DNA from 3 places in the Streptomyces sp. NPDC048290 genome. Region 1 is predicted to be linked to each of the others. Evidence: riboswitches for the same ligand, from Rfam matches in the RefSeq annotation. Region 1 holds a riboswitch; each other region holds the start of a gene.
The links. A riboswitch is a leader RNA that binds a small molecule or an ion and turns the genes downstream of it on or off. The one in region 1 is predicted to bind cyclic di-AMP.

Region 1 (7,057 bases):
GACGCCCTGGCCGAGCCGCACGATCGTCATCCGGCGGTCCAGGTCGACCAGTTCACCGGTCGCCGGGTCGGCGTCGGCGACGAGCAGACGGATGGAGTTCGTACCGCAGTCGATCGCGGCGACGCGGGTCATCGGGGGGTTCCTCCGGGGGTGGTGGGGTCGGCGGCGGGGGCGGGCGCCGTCACTCGGGGGCGGGCGGGGTCGCGCCGGTGCCTCCGGTGTCCCCGGGGCCCGCGGTCGGGGTCACGCCGGTGTCCCCGGTTTCCTCGGCCGGGGTCACGCAGGCGCCCTTGCGCCACCACTGCGGGAGCATCTCCAGCGCCTCGTCGCCGAGCGGGTTCACCCCGGGACCGGCGGCCAGGCTGTGGGCCACCAGGACGTGCAGGCACTTCACCCGGTCCGGCATACCGCCCGCGCTGGGGAAGCCGGTCAGCTCCTCGATCTCGTCCCGCCGCCGGATGTAGTCCTCGTGCGCGGCGCGGTAGGCGGCGGCCAGCTCCGGGTCGCTCTCCAGACGGGCCGTCATGCCCTTCATGACCCCCTCGGCCTCCAGCGTGCCGATGGCGGACGCGGCCTTGGGGCAGGTCAGGTAGTAGAGCGTCGGGAAGGGCGTGCCGTCGGGCAGCCGGGGGGCGGTCTCCACGACGTCGGGCTGCCCGCACGGGCACCGGTGCGCGATGGCGCGCAGCCCGCGCGGGGGGCGGCCCAGCTGCTGCTGGAAGGCGGCCACATCGGCGTCGGTGGGCTCGGTGCGCGGGGTGGGCGGCGGGGGCGTCTGCATGATGTCTTTCTACGGGGTCTGTCTGGTACGGGGTCTGTCTGGTACGGGGTGTTCCGGGGGCGGTCCGCGGTACGGGTCAGGGCTAGCCGTCGGCCGCGTCGGACTTGTCGACGCCGTCCCAGACATTGGCGTACCAGGGTCGGTCGGCGGCGGTCGTGTCGGTGCGGGACTGGCGGGCGGCGTCCGGGTCGATCACGATGTAGCCGGTCTCGCCCGGCAGCACGTAATGCAGCCGTTCCCTGATCCGCTGCTCGGCGTAGGCGTCGTCCTGCCACCGTGCCTTCTGGTCGCGGAGTTCCTCGACCCGCTCCTGGGCCTGCCGTTTCTCCCGCTCCAGGTCGGCGACCTCGGCGCGCTGGGCGACGTACTGCCTTATCGGGTAGGCGAGTGCCACGATCAGGGAGCACAGGACCAGGGCGAGCAGGGCGGCGCGGCCGGTCAGCCGGGAGCGGCGGGCCTGGCGGCGGGTCTGCGAGCGGTAGACCCGCTCGGCGGTCTGCTCGCCGAGCAGCCGCAGCCGGGTGGCCGTGGAGAACCGGTCCCGCTCCTTCAGGGCCATGTCGTCCCCGCCTCCCGTTCCCGTCCGCGGCCGTCCCGTACCGCTGTCCTGTGCGGCTCGCCGTCCGCGGCTGTCACGCGCGTACGTCCCCGCACACGGTACGGGACCGGTTACGGGGACGTACGGACGACGCTTCCGCTGGCCGGGCGGTTCAGCCCTTGAAGCGGGGGAAGGCGCTGCGGCCGGCGTACACCGCGGCGTCGTCGAGGATCTCCTCGATGCGCAGCAGCTGGTTGTACTTGGCGACGCGCTCGGAGCGGGCCGGGGCGCCGGTCTTGATCTGACCGCAGTTGGTGGCGACGGCGAGGTCGGCGATGGTGACGTCCTCGGTCTCGCCGGAGCGGTGGGACATCATGCACTTGAAGCCGCTGCGCTGGGCCAGCTCGACGGCGTCCAGGGTCTCGGTCAGCGAGCCGATCTGGTTGACCTTGACCAGCAGGGCGTTGGCGGCGCCCTCCTCGATGCCGCGCGACAGCCGCTCCGGGTTGGTGACGAAAAGGTCGTCGCCGACGATCTGCACCTTGTCGCCGAGGCGCTCGGTGAGGACCTGCCAGCCCGCCCAGTCGTCCTCGAACAGCGGGTCCTCGATGGAGACCAGCGGGTAGGCGGCGGCCAGCTCCTCGTAGTACTCCGTCATCTCGGCGGCGGAGCGCTCCTTGCCCTCGAAGAGGTACGTGCCGTCCTTGTAGAACTCGGAGGCGGCGACGTCGAGCGCGAGGGCGATCTGCTCACCGGGGACGTACCCGGCCTGCTTGACGGCTTCGAGGATGAGGTCGAGGGCCTCGCGGTTGGAGCCGAGGTTGGGGGCGAAGCCGCCCTCGTCGCCGAGGCCGGTGGACAGGCCCTTGGTCTTCAGCACCTTCTTGAGGGTGTGGTAGACCTCGGTGCCCCAGCGCAGGGCCTCGGAGAAGGACTCCGCGCCGATCGGGGCGATCATGAACTCCTGGATGTCCACATTGGAGTCGGCGTGCGAGCCGCCGTTCAGGATGTTCATCATCGGCACCGGCAGCAGGTGCGCGTTCGGGCCGCCCAGGTAGCGGAACAGCGGGAGGTCGCTGGCCTCGGAGGCGGCGTGCGCGACGGCGAGGGAGACGCCGAGGATGGCGTTGGCGCCGAGCGAGCCCTTGTTGTCGGTGGCGTCCAGGTCGAACATCGCCTGGTCGATCAGGCGCTGCTCGGTGGCGTCGTAGCCGACCAGCTCCGGGCCGATCTGCTCGATGACCGCGAGGACGGCCTTCTCGACGCCCTTGCCCTGGTAGCGGTTGGGGTCGCCGTCGCGCAGTTCGATGGCCTCGAAGGCACCGGTGGACGCACCGGACGGAACGGCGGCACGACCCGTGCTGCCGTCGTCGAGGCCGACCTCGACCTCGACCGTGGGGTTGCCTCGGGAGTCCAGGATTTCCCGGGCTACGACGACGTCGATGGACGGCACGAGCATCTCCTTCATGGATGTGACGCGGGTGACGCAGGGGCGGGCGGCACCGGTCGGGAGCGATCGGGGACGCCGTGCTCTGCGAGACGAGCCTAACCGTCCCGGGGGGATCGGCCAGCCGGTCTCCCATCCCTCGGACGGAACCGGTCGTGAAATGTTTCTGAATGGAACAAAGAGGGGGGTTCGGGGGGTGGGGGTTGGGGGGTGGGGGTGTGGGGGTTCGGGGGTTCGGGGGTTCGGGGGTGGGGGTTGGGGGCGAGCGGTCGGGGGCGGGGGCTTCGGGGCCGTCGTTCATGGGGGGGGGCGGCTCTGTGCGGCACGGGGAGGGGTCCGGGGCGGCTCCGTACGGCACCGGGAGCGGTCCGGGGCGGCTGCGTACGGCACCGGGAGCGGTCCGGGGCGGCTCCGGGAGCGGTCCGGGGCGGCTGCTCGGGCGTGAAAAGACCCCGCCCCGGTGCGTACGGGGGAATGACGCACCGGGGCGGGGTGCCCGTGGGGACGGGGACCCTCACGGGGGTCTCGCGGAGGGCGTACCGGGTGGCGCCGGGGCGCTGGGAAGCGCCGGGGCTGCCGGGAACCCGGGGACGTACCTCGCGGGGAGATGACCCCAGGGTGGCGGGGCGGGCTGTGCGAGGGCCGGGAGCGGGCTGTGGAACGGCCGTGAGCCGCGTCCGGACCGGTCTGGTCTGGTCCGGAATCAGACCGGACCGGTCCGGACCGGTCCGGTCTGGACCGGTCTGGTTCGGATTCGGTTCGGGCGGGGCCCGCTCCGGGGCCGTCCGGGCTACTTCAGGTGGAGCTGCTGGCCCGGGAAGATCAGGTCGGCGTCGTCCACGATGTCGTTGTTGCGCTCGAACAGCTTCTGCCAGCCGCCCGAGACACCGTGCTCGGCGGCGATGGAGCTGAGGGTGTCGCCGGAGACGACCTCGTACTCGCCGTCGCCCTTCTCGACCGTCTGGCCGGTGGGCGTGGTGACGGTCTCCTGCGTGGCGGCCGGGCGCTCCTGCGAGCGGGAGGCGCTCGGCTGCTCGCTGCGCTGCTCGGTGCCGCCGCTCTGCGACTGGCTCGGCTGGGTCGGGGCGGGCTCGGGCTCGGGCGCGGTCGAGCCGCCGCCGTACGGGGCGCTGGACAGGCCCACGCCGCAGCTCGGCCAGGCGCCCTTGCCCTGGCCCGCGAGGACCTTCTCGGCGATCTCGATCTGCTGCGCCTTGGTGGCGTTGTTCGCGGTGGCGGCGTACTGCGTGCCGCCGTATCCGGCCCAGGTCGAGGCGGAGAACTGGAGTCCGCCGTAGTAGCCGTTGCCGGTGTTGATGGCCCAGTTGCCGCCGGACTCGCACTGGGCGACGGCGTCCCACTCGGAGGCGGTGGCGGCGGAGGCGTTGCCGGCCGCCATCAGCGGGGCGGCGACGGCGGCGCCAGCCACCCCGGCGAGCGCGATGACACGGGTGGTCTTGGACGGACGGCGGTGCTTGCCCTTGCCACAGAACAGCATGGAAGATCCCCTCACCGACGCCTACGAGGTGAGCTGTCGGGTTCGGGCCGAATGAGTTGCCCGGTCATGTCCCGTACGGGGCTTTCCTCCCGTACGTCCTGACTTCACCCCAAGCCGCTTCCGTGCGGTCGAGTCGCCTCAACCTCCGTCACCGGCACTTACCTTGGGTCCCCCGCTCCTGCCTACGGCGCTTGACGCGACGACTGTTCCCGTACGACCGCCGGCAGGATTCGGCGTGACGGTCCTCGGGGCCCGCTGTTGCGAGCGGTCCTGACCGTAGACACGCGATTCCTGGAATTTCAAAGACGATCAGGGCTTCTGAGACTCATCCCACACTTTCGCCAAACCGGACATTCAGCGCGAAGTGTGACGTGAACTCCCGTCACTCCCGGCCCACTTCCCCACCGGCGCCTCACTCAGCGCGCGGCCGGTCCGGTGCCGACGTCGAGCGTCTGACCGGGGACGATGTGATTCGGGTCGCCGCCTAGCGCCGCCTCGTTCAGCCGGAAGACCTGACGCCATCCGCCGTCGACCTCAAGGGAGTCGGCGATCGAGGTGAGTGTGTCTCCGGAACGGACGGTGTAGGCCTGGTCGGGGGTCTGGCGGGCACCACCGGCGTCACGCGAGGCGCGCGACTCCGACTCCCTCTCCCCTACATCACCCAATTCGGCCAAATCCCCCAGGTCGCCGAGTTCGTCTGATTCCCGTGGCTCATCGGATTCCCGAGAATCCTCATCATCCTGGGAATTGGCGGATGAATCGGACGATTTGCCTGAGGGGGACGTGGAGTCCGTGGTGCCCGTGGAGTCCGTGGCGTCGGTGAGGCCCGAGAGGACGTTCGGCTGCTTGGTCGCCTTCTTGTCGGTCCCGCTCTCGTCGGCGCTGTTGCCGCGGTGCTTTCCGGTGCCGGGGGTCGGGTCGGCCTCGGGCAGCGCGCTGGTGTCGACCAGGAACGAGGAGCCGAGACCCTGCCCGAGATTGCCGGATTCCTCACCCTTCGCCCCGGAGGGGGAGCTGGTGGGCTGTTCGACCGGGGAGGCGGAGGAGTCGCCGGAGATGTCCTCCGTGGCGGCCGGGGCGCTGTCCGGTGAGGTGGTCGAGGGGGTGCCGGAGGGGGTGGAGCCCGGTGTTCCGGTGGCGCCGCCCGGGGTGGGGTCGGTACTGCCGGAGGGGCCCGATCCCCAGGACGAGTCGTCGGTGCCGTACTGCCCTTCGGGCTCCTGTGTCCCGGACGTCCCGGAGGACCCGGACGGCAGGGACTTCGAGGAGTCGGTCAGGCCGCCGGTGACTCCGGAGGAGCCGTCCGCGTCCTCCGTGGCCCGGGGGGTGGGGTCGCCCGCCACGCCCGTGTCGACCCCGGCCGGGTCCGAGTCCTGCGCGAGCCCGTGGACCAGCCCGCACACGGGCCAGACCCCGACGCCCCGGTCGGCGAGAATCCGCTCGGCCACCGCGATCTGCTGCGAACGGCTCGCCTGGTCCGGGCTCGACGCGTAGTCCAGCCCGCCGTACGCCGCCCAGTCGTCCTGGGTCAACTGGAGGCCGCCGTAGCGTCCATTGCCCTCGTCCGCGCTCCAGGCGCCGCCGGTCTCGCACTCGGCGACCTTGTCCCAGGTGGTGCCGCTCGCCGCGCTGGCGCCTCCGGCGCCGAGCAGGGGCAGGGCGATGGCAGAACCGGTCACTCCGGCGGCGACCAGGATGGCCGGGGCCTGACGGGGGCGACGGTGACGACCGTTCCCGGAGAGCATGCGGGGACCTTTCCCGAGACAGCGGTGACCCGCGCGGCGCTTGATGCTCGCGCGTCGCGCTGAGGGGTGAACGTAGCCGCAATCGTTGACTTGTCACAAGTTAATGCCGCGTAGATCACGTGAAGATCACAAAGGTGAGGGAGTGTCAACTTCTGAAGGGTCGTCTGGGGGTGTGGATGGGCTGTGGGGTGACTGTTTGCCATGGGGGTGAAGGGCCGGGGGTGAAGGGCCGGGGGTGAAGGGCCGGGGGTGGGGGCGAGGGTGGGGCGAGGGGCGTGATGGTGGCTGGGTGGGGGCGCGAGGTGGTGGGTGACAGCGGGGGGCGGGTGGCGGCGTGACGGCGTGGCGGGTGACGGGGTGACGGGTGTCGGCGTGGCGGGTGTCGGCGTGACGGCGTGACGGCGTGACGGGTGACAGCGTGGCGGGGTGGCGGGTGTCGGCGTGGCGGGTGGCGGGGTGGGGGGTGTTGGGCCTTCTGGGGCGGTGGGCTGGGTCAGAACTCCACCGGCAGGGTTCGCAGCCCGCGCATGATGAGCCCGCCGCGCCAGCGGAGTTCGTCCGGGTCGACCGCGAGGCGGAGGTCCGGGAGACGGGTGAACAGCGTCGCCAGCGCCGTCTGTCCCTCCAGCCGGGCCAGCGGGGCGCCGAGGCAGTAGTGGATGCCATGGCCGTACCCGAGGTGCTGGTTGTCACGGCGGGCCAGGTCGAGGGTGTCGGGGTCCGGGAAACGCCCGGGGTCGCGGTCCGCCGCCGCGAGCACCACGAGGACCGGATCACCCCGGCGGATCGACTCGCCCCCGATGTCCAGCGCCTCCGTGGCGTACCGCCAGGTGGCCAGCTCGACCGGACCGTCGAAGCGGAGCAGTTCCTCGACCCCCGTTTCGAGGAGGCCGGTGTCCCCTTCCGCCAGGGCGCGGCGGAACCGGGCGCGCTGTTCGTCGTGGGTGAGCAGGGCATAGGTGCCATTGCCGATCAAGTTAATGGTCGTTTCAAAACCCGCAAACAAGATCACGAAGGCCATCGCCGCCGCCTCGTTCTCCGTGAGGTG
Region 2 (7,057 bases), on a different contig from region 1:
CCGGGTGCCGGTAGCCGTGGATCGCCGACCACCACGAGGACATGCCGTCGACCAGCTCGCCCGAACCGTCCGCCAGCCGCAGCCGCACCCCGCTCGCCGACTCCACCACCAGCGGCTCCACCAGGCCCGGCATCGGCCCGTAGGGATGCCACACATGTCGCCGGTCCAGCTCCAGCAGCTCGGACACGCCGGGCTCAGGCATTGGGGGCGAGATCCGTTCCCGCGCCACGCCGCCGCACCGCGACCAGGTCCGTACGGACCTCACCGGGCGCCGCCTGCCCCACAGGCGCCTCAGCCGCCGACCCGCAGCCGCCGCCCCCATGTCCCCCGCACCCGGCCTCCTCGGAGGAGCCGCACATGTCCCCGCCCGGCGCCGCCCGGTGCTCCGGAAGGGTCACCTCGTCCGCGCCCTCCACCTCGAATCCGGCGTCGGCGATCATCTCCAGGTCGGCCTTGCCCGCCTGGCCCTCGGTGGTGAGGTAGTCGCCCAGGAAGATCGAGTTGGCCAGATGCAGCGCGAGCGGCTGGAGGGTGCGCAGATGGACCTCGCGCCCGCCCGCGATCCGCACCTCGGCGTCCGGGCAGACGAACCGCACCATCGCGAGGATGCGCAGACAGTGCTGCGGCGTCAGATGCCAGTCGGTGCCCAGCGGGGTGCCCTCGACCGGGATCAGGAAGTTCACCGGCACCGAGTCGGGGTCCAGGGCGCGCAGCGAGAAGACCACGTCGACGAGTTCCTCGTCCGGCTCGCCCATGCCCGCGATCAGCCCCGAGCACGCCGACAGCCCGGCCGCGTGCGCCTTGCGCACGGTGTCCACCCGGTCGGCGTAGGTGTGGGTGGTCGTGATGTCCGCGTAGGTCGCCTCGGACGTGTTGAGGTTGTGGTTGTAGGCGTCGGCGCCCGCCTCGCGCAGCCGTTCGGCCTGGCCGTCGGAGAGCAGTCCGAGACAGGCGCACACCTCGATGTCCTGGTGCTCGTCCTTGATGGCCTTGATGGTCCGCGAGACCCGGTCGACGTCCCGGTCGGTGGGCCCGCGTCCGCTCGCCACCAGACAGACCCGCTTGGCGCCGCCCGCGAGACCGGCGGTGGCGGCGGCCGTCGCCTCGTCCGGCTTCAGCCAGGTGTACTTGAGGATGCCGGTCGTGGAGCCGAGCCGCTGGGAGCAGTAGGAGCAGTCCTCGGGGCAGAGCCCGGACTTGAGGTTGACGAGATAGTTCAGTTTCACCCGCCGGCCGAACCAGTGGCGGCGCACCTTCCCGGCCGCGGCCACCACGTCGAGCACGTCGTCGTCGGAAGTGGCGAGAACGGCGAGGGCCTCCTCGCGGGTCGGCAGCTCGCGCCGAAGCCCCTTGTCCACCAGCGTGTTCAGCAGGTCCATGAGAGCCGATCCTGTCCTAAGGAGCCGCCCGGGGCCAAGGAGAGTTCGTACAAAGGGGCGCGCCGGACGTGTGGGTATCGCCACACAGTGCGGGGCTGGAGGTGCGGCTAGGGTCTGTTCACTGCCTACAAAATCACCGCGAGCCGATCCCGACGTCACCGCCGGCTGATCCAGACATCACCACCGGCTGATCCCTACGCAGCCCGCACACCCCGGAGGAGCCATGGCGTTCGGCTGGATCGACGAGCAGGCACGCACGCGCCGCCGCGCCGGACTCGTACGGACCCTGCGACCGCGTCCCGCCGACTCGCCGCTGCTGGACCTGGCGAGCAACGACTACCTGGGGCTGGCCCGGCACCCCGAGGTCACCGAGGGGGCCGCCGCGGCGGCCCGGACCTGGGGCGCGGGCGCGACCGGCTCCCGGCTGGTCACCGGCAGCACCGAACTCCACGCCGAGCTGGAACGCGAACTGGCCGCCCACTGCGGCTTCGAGGCCGCGCTCGTGCTGTCCTCCGGATACGCGGCCAATCTCGCCGCCGTGACCACGCTGGCCCCGCACGGCACGCTGATCGTCTCCGACGCCGGGAACCACGCCTCCCTCATCGACGGCTGCCGGCTGGCGCGCGGCACCACCCAGGTCGTCCCGCACACCGACCCCGAGGCGGTCCGCAAGGCACTGCGCACCCATGACGGACCGGCCGTCGTCGTCTCCGACACGGTGTTCTCGGTCGACGGCGACGCGGCGCCCCTCAAGGAGCTGGCCGCGGCGTGCCGGGAGCGCGGGGCGGGGCTCGTGGTGGACGACGCCCATGGGCTGGGGGTGCTGGGCGAGGGCGGCCGGGGCGCGGCAGCCGCGGCGGGGCTCGCCGGCGCACCGGACGTGGTGGTGACGGCCACCCTGTCCAAGTCGCTGGGCAGCCAGGGCGGAGTGGTCCTCGGACCGGCCGCCGTGATCGACCATCTGGTCAACGCGGCCCGCACCTTCATCTTCGACACCGGACTCGCCCCGGCCGCGGCGGGCGGCGCGCTCGCGGCGCTGCGGCTGCTGGTCGGGGAACCCGGACGGGCCGCCCGCGCGCGGGCCGTGGCGGCGGAACTCCACGCCCGGCTGACGGAGCGGGGCCTCACGGCCGTCCGTCCGGACGCGGCGGTGGTCTCGGTGCGGGCACCGTCCCCGGAGGGGGCCGTGCGGTGGGCCGCGGACTGCCGCGGGGCCGGGCTGGCCGTGGGCTGCTTCCGCCCGCCGTCCGTGCCCGACGGGATCTCGCGGCTGCGGCTGACGGCCCGCGCGGACCTCTCCGGGGAACAGCTGGAACACGCCGTCCGGATCATCGGCGAGACGCGACCATGAGTCGGCGAACCACGGCCGTGCACCACCCGTGCGAGAACCGGACCGGATTGAAACGGATCGTTCGGGACGCGCTGTACATCAGTAGTCAGCGGTGCCACGCCCATCAGTAGTGCCCACGCGAATCACGATGATCCGAGAATCAACGATGATCCGAGAACCAAGGATGATCCCGAGAATCGGTGCTGATACACGAATCGATGCTGACGCACGCATCGGTCACGACCCGTGAATCGACAGTGATCCGTGAATCGGGCATTCATTGGTGAGTCGGGCAACGGCCGGTGAGTCGGGCATTGATCGGTGATTCGGGCAACGGTCGGTGATTCGGGCAACGGTCGGTGATACGGGCAGTGGCCCATGCCTCAGAAGTGATCCATGCATCGGACGACATCTGCGAAATGGACGTGATCTGCGAAATGGACGTGACCTCCGCATCGGATGTGATACTCCGGACCGGACGTGATCAGTGACCGGCGGAGATCTTCGGCGGAGATCTCCGGATCAGCGGAGCGCCGCCGTGAATCCCGCCCAGCTCTCCGTGGAGAAGAGCAGCGCGGGCCCGGACGGGTCCTTGGAGTCGCGCACGGCGAGCAGTCCGGCCCAGGGGCCGCGGGGCGGTCGGGCCGTCTCGACGCAGTTGTTCGCGCCGGTGCTGTAGCTGCTGCGCAGCCACCGCACTCCGTGCAGTCGGTCGGTGGAGGGGACGTGTCGAGGCAGTGCGGTCATGGTGCCTCCCTATGCGCCATATGAGCCGTCACTTATCCCGGCGATGAAATCCAGCGAGTCCGCGGGTGAAAGCGCGTGGTGCTGAAGGGTACGGAACGACTCGCTGTAGGCCACTAGGTCTTCTTTCCGTTCCAGATGGAGGCTACTCGTCATGTGGTCCAGAACAACCACATCCAGATCGGAAGTGCGCGAAAACGAGAAGATAACGAAAGGACCCGTCACCCCGATATGCGCACCGGCGGAGAACGGCAGCACCTGGAGCCGTACTTGCGGCAGCCGCGCCGCCTCCGCCAGTCGTGACAGCTGACGGGCCATCACCGCGGGTCCGCCCACCTCCCGCCGCAGCACCGCCTCGTCCAGCACCGCGCTCAGCTCCAGCGGCGGATGCGCCCGCAGCACGTCCTGCCGGGCCAGCCGCACCTCCACCAGCGTGTCCAGCCGCTCGTCCTCCAGTCCCTCGACGGCCGCCCGGGTCACCGCGCGGGCGTACTCCCGGGTCTGGAGCAGCCCCGGAATCACCGAGGTCTCCAGCGTGCGCATGGCGGTGGCCTGCGACTCCAGGCTGATGAAGTCCCGGTACGTCGGCGGCAGCACCCCGCGGTAGGCGTGCCACCAGTGGTGCCGTCCGCCCTCCTCCGAGCCGGCCAGCACCAGCAGCAGCTCCCGCAGATCGGGGTCCTCGACGCCGTACGCGTCCAGCAGTAACCGGACATCGGCCGGTTTCACCCCGCTCGCACCGGTCTCGATCCGGCTGACCTTCGACTGGTGCCAGCCGACCAGACCGGCCGCCTCACCACTGGTGAGCCCCGCACGGGTGCGCAGCGCGCGCAATTCCGCGCCCAGCTTCCGGCGGCGCACCACGGGACCGTGCTGCATGGGCTACTCCTTACTCCTTCCGGGCCGCCCAAATACGCTCTGCCGTCGCAGAGTTCACCGCATTGAGCGACAGATATATGCATATCTTGGTGGATCGCCACCTGGACCGGCGCACTAGTGGCAGGCTGGGCGATGTAGCACCAGTCCGGGACCGTACTCGAACCTTCCGCCTCCGTGTCGGACCGCGGTCCCGTGGGAAAGGGACGACCTCGCCATGGCAGATCATCTGGAAGCGTCCGTCACTCTGCCGAGCGATGCCGCCTCGGTCTCCGCGGCCCGCGGCTACGCGGTCGACACCCTCGTCGAATGGGGTCTGCCGGCGGACACGGACCTCGCGGACAGCGTCCGGCTCATCGTCTCGGAACTGGCCACCAACGCCGTACAGCACACGTTCGGACAGTCGCCCACCTTCACGGTGGACCTGGAACTGGCGCGTGACGAGCAGTTGCGGATCGGGGTGACGGACAGTCATCCGCGGTTCCCCAAGCGGCTTCCGGCCGCGGTGCAGCAGGACAACGGGCGCGGGCTGGTCATCATCCGCTGGCTGGCCGCCGAGTGCGGCGGGAAGCTGAGAGTCCGGGCCACACCCGAAGGCGGCAAGACGGTCTCGATCGAGCTTCCCTGGTCGGCCCCGGCCCGCCCGGTGACCACGGCGGGGCAGCAGGAGCCATGACGCGTACCCTCCGCATCCAGTTTCCCGCCCCCCGCAGGAAACGTTTCCGCGGAGCGAGCCGCCACAACGGCCGCAGACGGCCCCGCGGTGGCCCCGACCGGCCGGAGGCGGCCCCGGCGGTGACAGGGCGTCAGACACGCCGTCACCGCCCCGCAGGGGCCACCTCGGACCGTCACCGTCGCTACACGGTCATTTCATGGTCACTTCACGCGCCCGTACCAGACACTCTTGGTCCAGATCTTCTGGAGCCGCACCACGTCACCGGACTTCGGCGAGTGCCAGATCTTGCCCTTACCGGCGTAGATCCCTACGTGGTAGATGTTCGAACCGGAGTGGAAGAACACCAGGTCACCGGACTTGCGGCTACCGGCGGAGATGTGCTTCGTCTTGTTGTACTGCTGGGCGGCCGTACGCGGCAGCTTCTTGCCGGCCTTCTTGAAGGCGTAGAGCGTAAGCCCCGAGCAGTCGAACCGACTGGGTCCGGTCGCCCCCCACTTGTAGGGCGCTCCCTTCTTGGAGGCGGCCACCTGGAGTGCCTTGGTCGCGTGTGTGGCGGCCGAAGCCTCCGGGGCGAGGCCCGGGACCACCACGCTGCCGCCCACCGCGGCGAGCGTCAGTGCCGATGCCGTACCGGCACGGGCCATCAGGGACGGGACACGATTGAGCGCGGTCATGCGCAACCCTTCGTCAGCCGCCTGTGAAGGATGACCTGTCGGATTCGGGCTGGCGAAGTTGCCCGGCCGCCCGAAGGCGGCTTCACCCCAAGGACCGCTCGAAGCCGAACTGCGCTCCGGCGACCCGTCGTACCTGGGTCCTCCACTCCTGCCGATCCACTCCTGTCGACCGGGCATCCGGGCGGCGGCAGGATTCGGCGTCCGCCCGGACCGCCCCGCCGCGGTGGCGGGGTCTTGTCGTCAGTCAGGGATCTTCACCTACGCGTGTCCGAAAATCCCAACGGAACCGAGTATTTGTGGCGTTACTCACCACTCACCCGTTCGGGTGGACATCCAGGGAAGGCGACGCGTGTCAGTCGGCGCCCACGCCCCGGACCAGCGGCGGAGCCGTTCCAAACACCGTCCTGGGGGCGCGTTGGGCAAGCGTGCCGGGTCGGCAAAATGACCATCCGATACGCCGAACGGACGTAATCCATTTGGTCCGTTTGACACCGGAGTCAGGCATTCCGAGTAGGCGTCCGGTGTGCCGCCCCGGACGCCCGGCGCCTCAGCCGTCGGAGCGCGGGGGCAGACAGACCCGCGCGGTACGGCGCTCGCCGTCCAGCACGCGCAGCGCCCGCGCGAGGGTCGCCGCCGACAGTTCCGACTCGCCCCGGTGGTGCATCAGCGCGAGCGCGTCCCGCAGCAGCACCGCCTTGGCGACCAGCGCCTGCGCGGCCCGCAGCGCCCCATAGGTGTCGCCGTGCCGGGCCGGATTGATCCGGCCCAGCAGATCGGCCGCCTCCAGATAACGGTCGATCAGCTCGCCCTCCGCGCGGGTCAGCGCGGGCAGCGGCGGGATCTCGGGCGGCAGCATCCCCGGCTCACCTCCCGCCCGTCGCCTTGCGGCTGCCGACGACCCGGTCGACCAGGCCGTACTCCAGCGCCTGCGGCGCGGTGAGCACCTTGTCCCGCTCGATGTCGGCGCTCACCAGGTGACGGGCGCGCCCGGTGTGGCGTACGAGCATCTCCTCCAGGCGGTCGCGGACCCGGGACAGCTCCGCCGCCTGGATCGCCAGATCGCTGGTCTGGCCCTCGATCGGCTCGGGCAGCGACGGCTGGTGGACCACGATCCGCGCGCCCGGCAGGGTCAGCCGCTTCCCGGGCGTCCCGGCCGCCAGCAGCACCGCCGCCATCGCGCCGGCCTGCCCCAGACAGATCGTCTCCACGTCGCAGCGCACGAAGTGGATCGTGTCGTAGATCGCGGACATCGCGCTGAACGAGCCGCCGGGGGAGTTGATGTAGAGCGAGATGTCCCGGTCCGGGTCCTGGTACTCCAGATGCATGAACTGGGCCATCACGTCATTGGCCGCGATGTCGTCCACGGGCGTGCCCAGGA
Region 3 (7,057 bases), on a different contig from region 1:
TACGAGCGGCAGGCCAAGGCGCCCAATCTCCACCTCCTGACCTAGGACGGGTCCGCTCCGCCGATCGGCCCAACAACTTCTGCGCCCCGGGCCGCCCCCCGGCACGCTGCCATGACCGGTGCGCGGACCGGGCGGGCGGACTACGCGGAGGTGGTGGCCATGCGGGGAGCGGGCGGACGTGCCGGGCGGAACGCGCGGCGGCCGGCGGCGCTGGCGCTGGCCGCGCTGGTGCTCGTCCCGGCCGCCGGGTGCGGCACCCTCGACTCCGGTTCCCGGGCCAGGACGCATGTGCTCGCCGCCGACCAGCCGTTCACCCACCCCGGCGTCCTCGTCGGCAAGGCCCAGCTGGACGCCGTACGGAAGAACGTCACCGCGGGGAAGCAGCCGTGGCTGACGGCGTATCTGGACATGCGGGACAGTGAGTACGGGTCGTACAAGTACCGGGCGCGGCCGGTCGCGGACGTCTCCTGTCCGGGCGGGGACGTCGGGGACGTCCCGGGCGCGGGGTGTGTCGAGGAGCGTGAGGACGCCATCGCCGCCTACACCCAGGCGCTGCTGTTCACCGTCACCGGCAAGCGGCGGCACGCCGCCAAGGCCGCCGAGATCATGGACGCCTGGTCGGCCCGGCTGACCCGGCACTCCCGGGCCGGTGCCGGGCTCCAGGCCGGATGGACGGGCGGCACCTGGGCGCGGGCCGCCGAGATCGTCCGGCACACGGAGGGCGCGGGCTGGCCGAAGGACCGCGTCCGCCGTTTCGCGACCATGCTCCGCACCGCGCACCTGCCCCATGTCACCGGGACGGCCCCCGACCGCCGCGGCGACCGGGACCTCACCGCCATCGACGCCGCCCTGTCGATCGCCGTCTTCCTGGACGACCGCAAGACCTTCGACGCCTCCCTCGCCCGCTTCCGCGAGCGGGTCCCGTCGGTGTTCTACCTGGAGAAGGACGGCCCCCTGCCCCGCACCCAGGCGGGCTCGGCCGCGAAGACCCCGGAGCAGGTACGGGCGTCCTGGTTCCGGCAGCGCACCTTCAAGGACGGCCTCACCCAGGAGACCTGCCGGGGCTTCGCCCACGTCGGGCACGCCGTCGCCGCCACCGCCCATGCCGCCGAGACCGCCTGGCAGCAGGGCGTCGACCTGTACGAGGACGCCGCCGACCGGCTCCGCGCGGCGCTCGCCCTGCACGCGCCCTACCAGGAGGGCCGTCCCGCGCCCGGCTGGCTGTGCGGCGGCCGGATCGAACGGGACCTCGGCCCCGCCCTCGAAGTCGCCCTCAACCATCTGGAGAACCGGCTCGACACCCCCGTCCCGGCCGCGCACCGGCTGGCCGTCACGACCCGCCCGGCGGGCACGGACGGGTTCTTCGTGGCCTGGGAGACCCTCACCCACGCGGGGAACCCGGGCACGTAGGCGCCTCCTGTGTGCCGCCTACGGGAACGGGTGCGTAGGGGGCGCCTCCGGCAACGCGTACATAGGGGCGCGTCTGGATGGCGGTGCAGACGGGGCACGTCTGGAAGGCGGTGCGGAAGGGTCGCCTCGGGAAGGAAGGGGCGCCTCGGGAAGACGGTGCGGAAGGGGCGCGTTTCAATCGGTGTGCTGACCGGTCCGACCATGGCGTACACTGGTGACACACCGACGCGGGGTGGAGCAGCTCGGTAGCTCGCTGGGCTCATAACCCAGAGGTCGCAGGTTCAAATCCTGTCCCCGCTACTCAAGGCTCAGGGCCGGAATCCGGATCACGGATTCCGGCCCTGAGTGTTTTCCGCGCCCCGCCCCCCCGCAGCCCTGGCGCTCCCCCCTCGTCCATTCATCCGGTCGGCCCGCCCGGCTCGCCCGTCCGCCGTGCTGCGGCAACGCTGGACTGACGGAGACGAAGGCGGGAGACGCGAGGTGCTGCCTGGTGAGGCGGAGGGCGAGGGGCCGTACACCGGGCCGCGCGGCACGATGCCCCGGGGCAGTTCGCCACAGGGCGGCCCCGAGCGGGGCGGCTTCTCGTACATCAGACCGGTCGTGCGTGTGCTGCCCGCCCTGCTGATCGTCGGCGGCGCGGTGTACGAGACCGTGATGCCCGCCCACTTCACCGCCGTGCCGTTCTTCACCGCGGCGCCCCTGGTCGCGGCGCCGCTGTTCGGGCTGCGCTACACCGTGATCACCGGTGTCGTGGCCCTGGTCGTCATGTTCATCGTCCATATCGGGGTGGACAAGCCCCTCGCCGCCGAGACCATCACCGAGGCCGTCACGGTGGCCACGGTCTCCGTGCTCGCCGTGCTGATCAATGTCCTGGTCCGGCGCAGTGACGCCCGGCTCGCCTCCGCGCGGGAGATCGCCGAGGCGGCACAGCGCGCGGTGCTGCCGGAACCGGACGACCGGATCGGCGGCTTCGACATCGCCGCCCGCTACGAGGCCGCCCAGGCGGGCGCGTTCATCGGCGGCGACCTGTACGCGGTGCAGGACACCCCGCACGGGGTCCGGCTCGTCGTCGGGGACGTACGGGGCAAGGGCATGAGCGCGGTGGCCGCCGTCGCGGTGGTGATCGGGGCGTTCCGGGAGGCGGCCGAGCAGGAGGCCACCCTGGAGGCGGTCGCCGCACGGCTGGAGCGGGCGCTCGCGCGGGAGGGCACCCGGCGCGACGGGCTGGACGCCTACGAGGGGTTCACCACCGCCGTGCTCGCCGAGATCCCGCACGGCCGGGCCGTGGTGCGGATGGTCAACCGGGGGCACCCGGGGCCGCTGCTGCTGTACGCCGACGGCACCCTGCGCGAGCTGGACGCGCCCGAGCCCGCCCTGCCGCTGGGCATGGGCGACCTGGGGGCGTGGCCGGACCGGGCGCAGGAGGCGGAGTTCCCGGGCGGGGCCACGCTGCTGCTGTTCACCGACGGGCTGTCCGAGGCGCGGGACGGGAGCGGGGTGTTCTTCGAGCCCGAGGACCGGCTGGCGGGGCGGCTGTTCGGGGGCCCGGCGGACCTGGTGGCGGCCCTGTCCGAAGAGGTACGGCACCACACCGGGGGCGGGATGACGGACGACATGGCGCTGCTCGCCGTACGGCGGCCCGGCCCGGCACCCGGGCGCCCGGCCTACGGTCACGGTGAGTGAATGGACGACCGCCCTCCGCATAACAACTGAGTCACCATCACATGAGGGCGGTTGTGGAGTGCCCCACGAGACCGGTGTGAGACAGGCCCAAGGCGGGGGTGACTCGCCCGAATTTCCGCCCTCGTGGCCCGTACGTCCAGCGTAAGAGCGTGAATGATCTCCAGGAAGCGCTTGGAAATCACCCTTGGGTTCTATTACTGTCCGATAACGCAGCGCGGTCGTCCCAGCCGTCACAAGAGGCGGCTCCGTGCGCAAGCGCCGAATCCCGTGAGGGAACCGGGGAACCACCACCTTGGGGTGAATCGGGCGTACATCGCCATGGAGACATGGCTGATTTACGCGCGTAGGAGACCTTCCTGCTCCGAACCCGTCAGCTAACCCGGTAGGCGAGAGGGAAGGAAAGGAGTACGCCTACGTGGCGTCCAACCGGCCTGCTCCAGGGGCCCCGTTCATACCCGCCCAGCGCAGCGACGACACCGTCGTCTACGGCGGCCCCCGCACCGACGAGGGCCCGTGGGAGGAATGGAACCCCAGCGCGGAGACCGTCCGCCCGGTCCGCGGCCGGCACCGCGTCGCCAAGCAGCGCGGCGGACTCGCCCGCGGCGGCCTGGCCCGCAGCTCCACGGTCCTCGGCGTCGGTGTCATAGCCGCCGTCGGCGCGGGCGGCATGGCCACCGCGCAGACCGGCAAGCCGCCGGTGGCGATCTCCCTGCCCGACCTCCCCACCTTCACGGACGACGCGGACGCGGAAGAGCCCGCCGCCGAGCCCGAGACCGCCCCGCTCAGCGGGATCGGCGTCACCCCGGCCGACACCGGCCAGGGCACCACCGACGCCGGTGAGGCGCTGCGCGCCCGCATCATGGCCCAGGCCGAGAGCCAGCAGGACCAGGTCGACACCAAGGCTGCCCAGGCGGTGCTCGCCGCCGCCGAGAAGAAGGCCACCGCGGCTGCCGAGAAGGCGGAGCGGGAGGCGCGTGAGAAGGCCGCCGCCGAGAAGAAGAAGGCGGAGGAGGAAGCCGCGCGCAAGGCCGAGGAGGAGCGCCTCGCCAAGCTGGCCAAGCAGTTCGCGCTGCCGACCTCGTCGTACACCCTCACCTCGACCTTCGGCCAGGCCGGTTCGCTCTGGTCGTCCGGCTACCACACCGGCACCGACTTCGCCGCGCCCACGGGCACGCTCATCAAGGCCGTCCACTCCGGCACCATCACCTCGGCGGGCTGGGACGGTTCGTACGGCTACAAGACCGTGCTGACCCTCGACGACGGCACCGAGGTCTGGTACGCCCACCAGTCCTCGATCAGTGTCAGCGTCGGCCAGAAGGTCACCACCGGCGAGGTCATCGGCCGTGTCGGCGCCACCGGCAATGTCACCGGCGCCCACCTCCACCTGGAGGTGCACACCAGCTCCGGCGGCGGCATCGACCCGCTGGCCTGGCTCCGCGACAAGGGCCTGAACCCCTGACGGTCCGAATGCCTGACGGTCTGGATCCCTGAGGTCTACGGCCGTGACGGTCTGAATGCCCTGATGGATCCGACCCGCTCGACGTCCGCGTCCCGCGTGCTGCGTTCCGCACTCCCCGTTCCGCGCCCCCGTTCCCGGATTCGCGGAACGGCCGTGATCCCGGCGGTCCTGACGACGACCCCCCGACGTCAGGGCCGCCGCCCGCGTATGTCCCGTCAGGTGCGGTACGGGTTGTAGGGCGCCGGATGCTGCGGAGGCAGGGGCTGGGCGGTGGAGCCGTACGGCTGCCGTCTCGGGTCGGTCGCCGGGAACGGCGGGGGCGTCAGCCGGGCGGCGTGGGCGAGCGCGGGGCCCGCGATGTTCCTGCGGTGCCACAGCGCGGTGAGCAGTTCCCGCTCGCGCGGGACGAAGTCCGCTCGGGCCCGGCCCCGGTCGCCCCGGCGGCGCAGCACCGCGAGCGAGGTGGCGTACGCCTGGTACTCCGCGACCGTACGGGCGGCCCGGCGGCCGAGTCGGCGTCCGGCGTACTCCCGGGCCAGTCGGCGGGCCCGCATCGAGCCGAGCGCGTAGGGCTCGGCGGGGGAGAGCCAGCCGGCGGCCACATACGCGGGCAGTTCCTCGCGCACCACGCGCAGTTCCCGCTGCCGGGTCCAGATCACCAGCCAGGTCAGCAGGGCGAACACGGGCACCATGAAGGCGGCGTAGACGGCGAGGAAGCCGTAGTCGCCGAGGGACGGGGAGCCGTTCCAGAAGGCGTGTACGGCGATGGCCAGCAGCAGCCCGGCCGGTGGCGACAGCAGCCGCAGCAGCCGCTGGCGTTCCCCGGCGACGGCGGCGATCCCGAACCCGATGCCCGTGAACACGGTGAACAGCGGATGCGCGAACGGTGACATGACGACCCGGACGAAGAAGGTGGCGACGGTGACCGGGGCGATGCCGGTGTCCCCGTCGGCCTGGTCGGTGCCGAAGGCGTTGCCCAGGTAGAGGATGTTCTCGGTGAAGGCGAAGCCGGTGGCGGTGACCCCGGCGACCACCACACCGTCGACGATCCCGGTGAAGTCCCGTCTGCGGAACAGGAAGACCAGCAGGATCGCGGCGGCCTTGGCGCTCTCCTCCACGACCGGCGCTATCACGGTGGCGCCCAGGGTGTCCGCGCCGCCCGGGTCGGCGGTGGCGGTGGCTATCCAGCGGATGGCGAAGCTGTTGGTGACGATCGCGATCAGCGCCGCCGCGCAGGCTCCCCAGGAGAACGCGAACACCAGCTGCGGCCGGGGCGCCGGTTCGACCCGGTCCAGCCAGCGGAAGGTGGCTATCAGCAGGGGCACCGGCAGTACGGCGAGGCCCAGCCCGACGAAGAAGCCCGCGGTGCCGGTCTGCCGGCGCACCAGGGCGAGGATGACCAGCCCGGACAGCGCGAGCAGGGCGATCAGTCCGGCGTACCGGGTCCGCCGCCAGCCGGTGGGGTGGGCCGGCGCGTACCGGTGGGCCGGCGCGTACCGGTGGGCGGTCCCGCGCCGCCACCACCGCCCGCGCGGTGGCGCCTCGGCGGGCGGGCCGCCGGGGTGGATCGGACATGGGGGGTTGGTGGCCACGACTTCGACCCTAACGAGACGGTGCGCGGGCCGCGATGGTGCCTGGCGCGGGGGCGGTCGGGGGAGGCCGTGAGCCGGTGGCGCGATGTTGTGGGTGTGGGTCGGTGGCGCGGTGTTGTGGCCGCGGGTCGGTGACGTGGTGTTGTGGCTGCGGTTCGTGGCACGGTGATGTGGCCGCCGGTCGGTGGCGCGGTGTTATGGCCGCGGGTCGGCCGGAGGATCGAGGTGTTCTTCCCGCGGGCCGGGGTGGTCCTGGTGAGGTACGCGGCGGAACAGCACATCGTTCACCGCGTGGCCCTTGTCCAGGCCCTGGCCCTCGAAACGGGTCAGCGGGCGGAAGGCGGGGCGCGGGGCGAAACCGCCGTCGGCCCGGGTGTTGGCGAAATCGGGGTGCGCGGTGAGGACGTCGAGCATCTGCTCGGCGTACGGCTCCCAGTCGGTGGCGCAGTGCAGCAGCGCGCCCGGTCGCAGCCGGGTGGCGGCGAGGCTGAGGAACTCGGGCTGGATCAGCCGCCGCTTGTGGTGCCGCTTCTTGGGCCAGGGGTCGGGGAAGTAGACGCGCAGCCCGTCGAGGGAGTCGGGGGCGAGCATCTCGCGGAGCAGGATGATGGCGTCGCCGTTGGCGACCCGGACGTTGGTCAGTCCGGCCTGGTCGGCGAGATTGAGCAGATTGCCCTGGCCCGGGGTGTGCACATCCACGGCGAGGATGTCGGTGTCCGGGTCGGCGGCGGCCATCTGCGCGGTCGCCTCGCCCATCCCGAAGCCGATCTCCAGCACCACGGGTCGCCGGTTGCCGAACAGCTCGGCGAGGTCGATCACCCGCTGTCCGTCGATGTCCAGTCCCCACTGCGGCCACAGCCGCTGGAGGGCGTCCGCCTGACCGGCGGTGACCCGGCTGCGGCGCGGCTGGAAG

Region 2: it holds a riboswitch for cyclic di-AMP, as region 1 does, so the genes downstream of both, AB0D49_RS24950 (C40 family peptidase) here and AB0D49_RS17550 (transglycosylase family protein) in region 1, are expected to answer to the same signal.
Region 3: it holds a riboswitch for cyclic di-AMP, as region 1 does, so the genes downstream of both, AB0D49_RS33585 (M23 family metallopeptidase) here and AB0D49_RS17550 (transglycosylase family protein) in region 1, are expected to answer to the same signal.

What each region holds. Positions count from the first base shown of each region.
Region 1 is NZ_JBEZLM010000009.1:109,894-116,950, forward strand. Features, by position in the region: gene AB0D49_RS17530 (Ppx/GppA phosphatase family protein) at 1-132, opposite strand, end outside; gene AB0D49_RS17535 (DUF501 domain-containing protein) at 182-781, opposite strand; gene AB0D49_RS17540 (septum formation initiator family protein) at 864-1,340, opposite strand; gene eno (phosphopyruvate hydratase) at 1,492-2,778, opposite strand; gene AB0D49_RS17550 (transglycosylase family protein) at 3,557-4,264, opposite strand; cyclic di-AMP (ydaO/yuaA leader) riboswitch at 4,268-4,464, opposite strand; gene AB0D49_RS17555 (transglycosylase family protein) at 4,681-6,009, opposite strand; gene AB0D49_RS17560 (cytochrome P450) at 6,503-7,057, opposite strand, start outside.
Region 2 is NZ_JBEZLM010000014.1:186,858-193,914, forward strand. Features, by position in the region: gene AB0D49_RS24920 (adenosylmethionine--8-amino-7-oxononanoate transaminase) at 1-202, opposite strand, end outside; gene bioB (biotin synthase BioB) at 195-1,379, opposite strand; gene AB0D49_RS24930 (8-amino-7-oxononanoate synthase) at 1,603-2,730, shown strand; gene AB0D49_RS24935 (DUF397 domain-containing protein) at 3,232-3,456, opposite strand; gene AB0D49_RS24940 (helix-turn-helix transcriptional regulator) at 3,466-4,332, opposite strand; gene AB0D49_RS24945 (ATP-binding protein) at 4,547-5,005, shown strand; gene AB0D49_RS24950 (C40 family peptidase) at 5,206-5,679, opposite strand; cyclic di-AMP (ydaO/yuaA leader) riboswitch at 5,683-5,889, opposite strand; gene AB0D49_RS24955 (hypothetical protein) at 6,227-6,535, opposite strand; gene AB0D49_RS24960 (ATP-dependent Clp protease proteolytic subunit) at 6,543-7,057, opposite strand, start outside.
Region 3 is NZ_JBEZLM010000026.1:20,475-27,531, reverse strand. Features, by position in the region: gene AB0D49_RS33605 (dihydrofolate reductase family protein) at 1-45, shown strand, start outside; gene AB0D49_RS33600 (alginate lyase family protein) at 112-1,410, shown strand; tRNA gene AB0D49_RS33595 (tRNA-Met) at 1,637-1,710, shown strand; gene AB0D49_RS33590 (PP2C family protein-serine/threonine phosphatase) at 1,945-3,093, shown strand; cyclic di-AMP (ydaO/yuaA leader) riboswitch at 3,340-3,497, shown strand; gene AB0D49_RS33585 (M23 family metallopeptidase) at 3,509-4,552, shown strand; gene AB0D49_RS33580 (PrsW family intramembrane metalloprotease) at 4,768-6,144, opposite strand; gene trmB (tRNA (guanosine(46)-N7)-methyltransferase TrmB) at 6,340-7,057, opposite strand, start outside.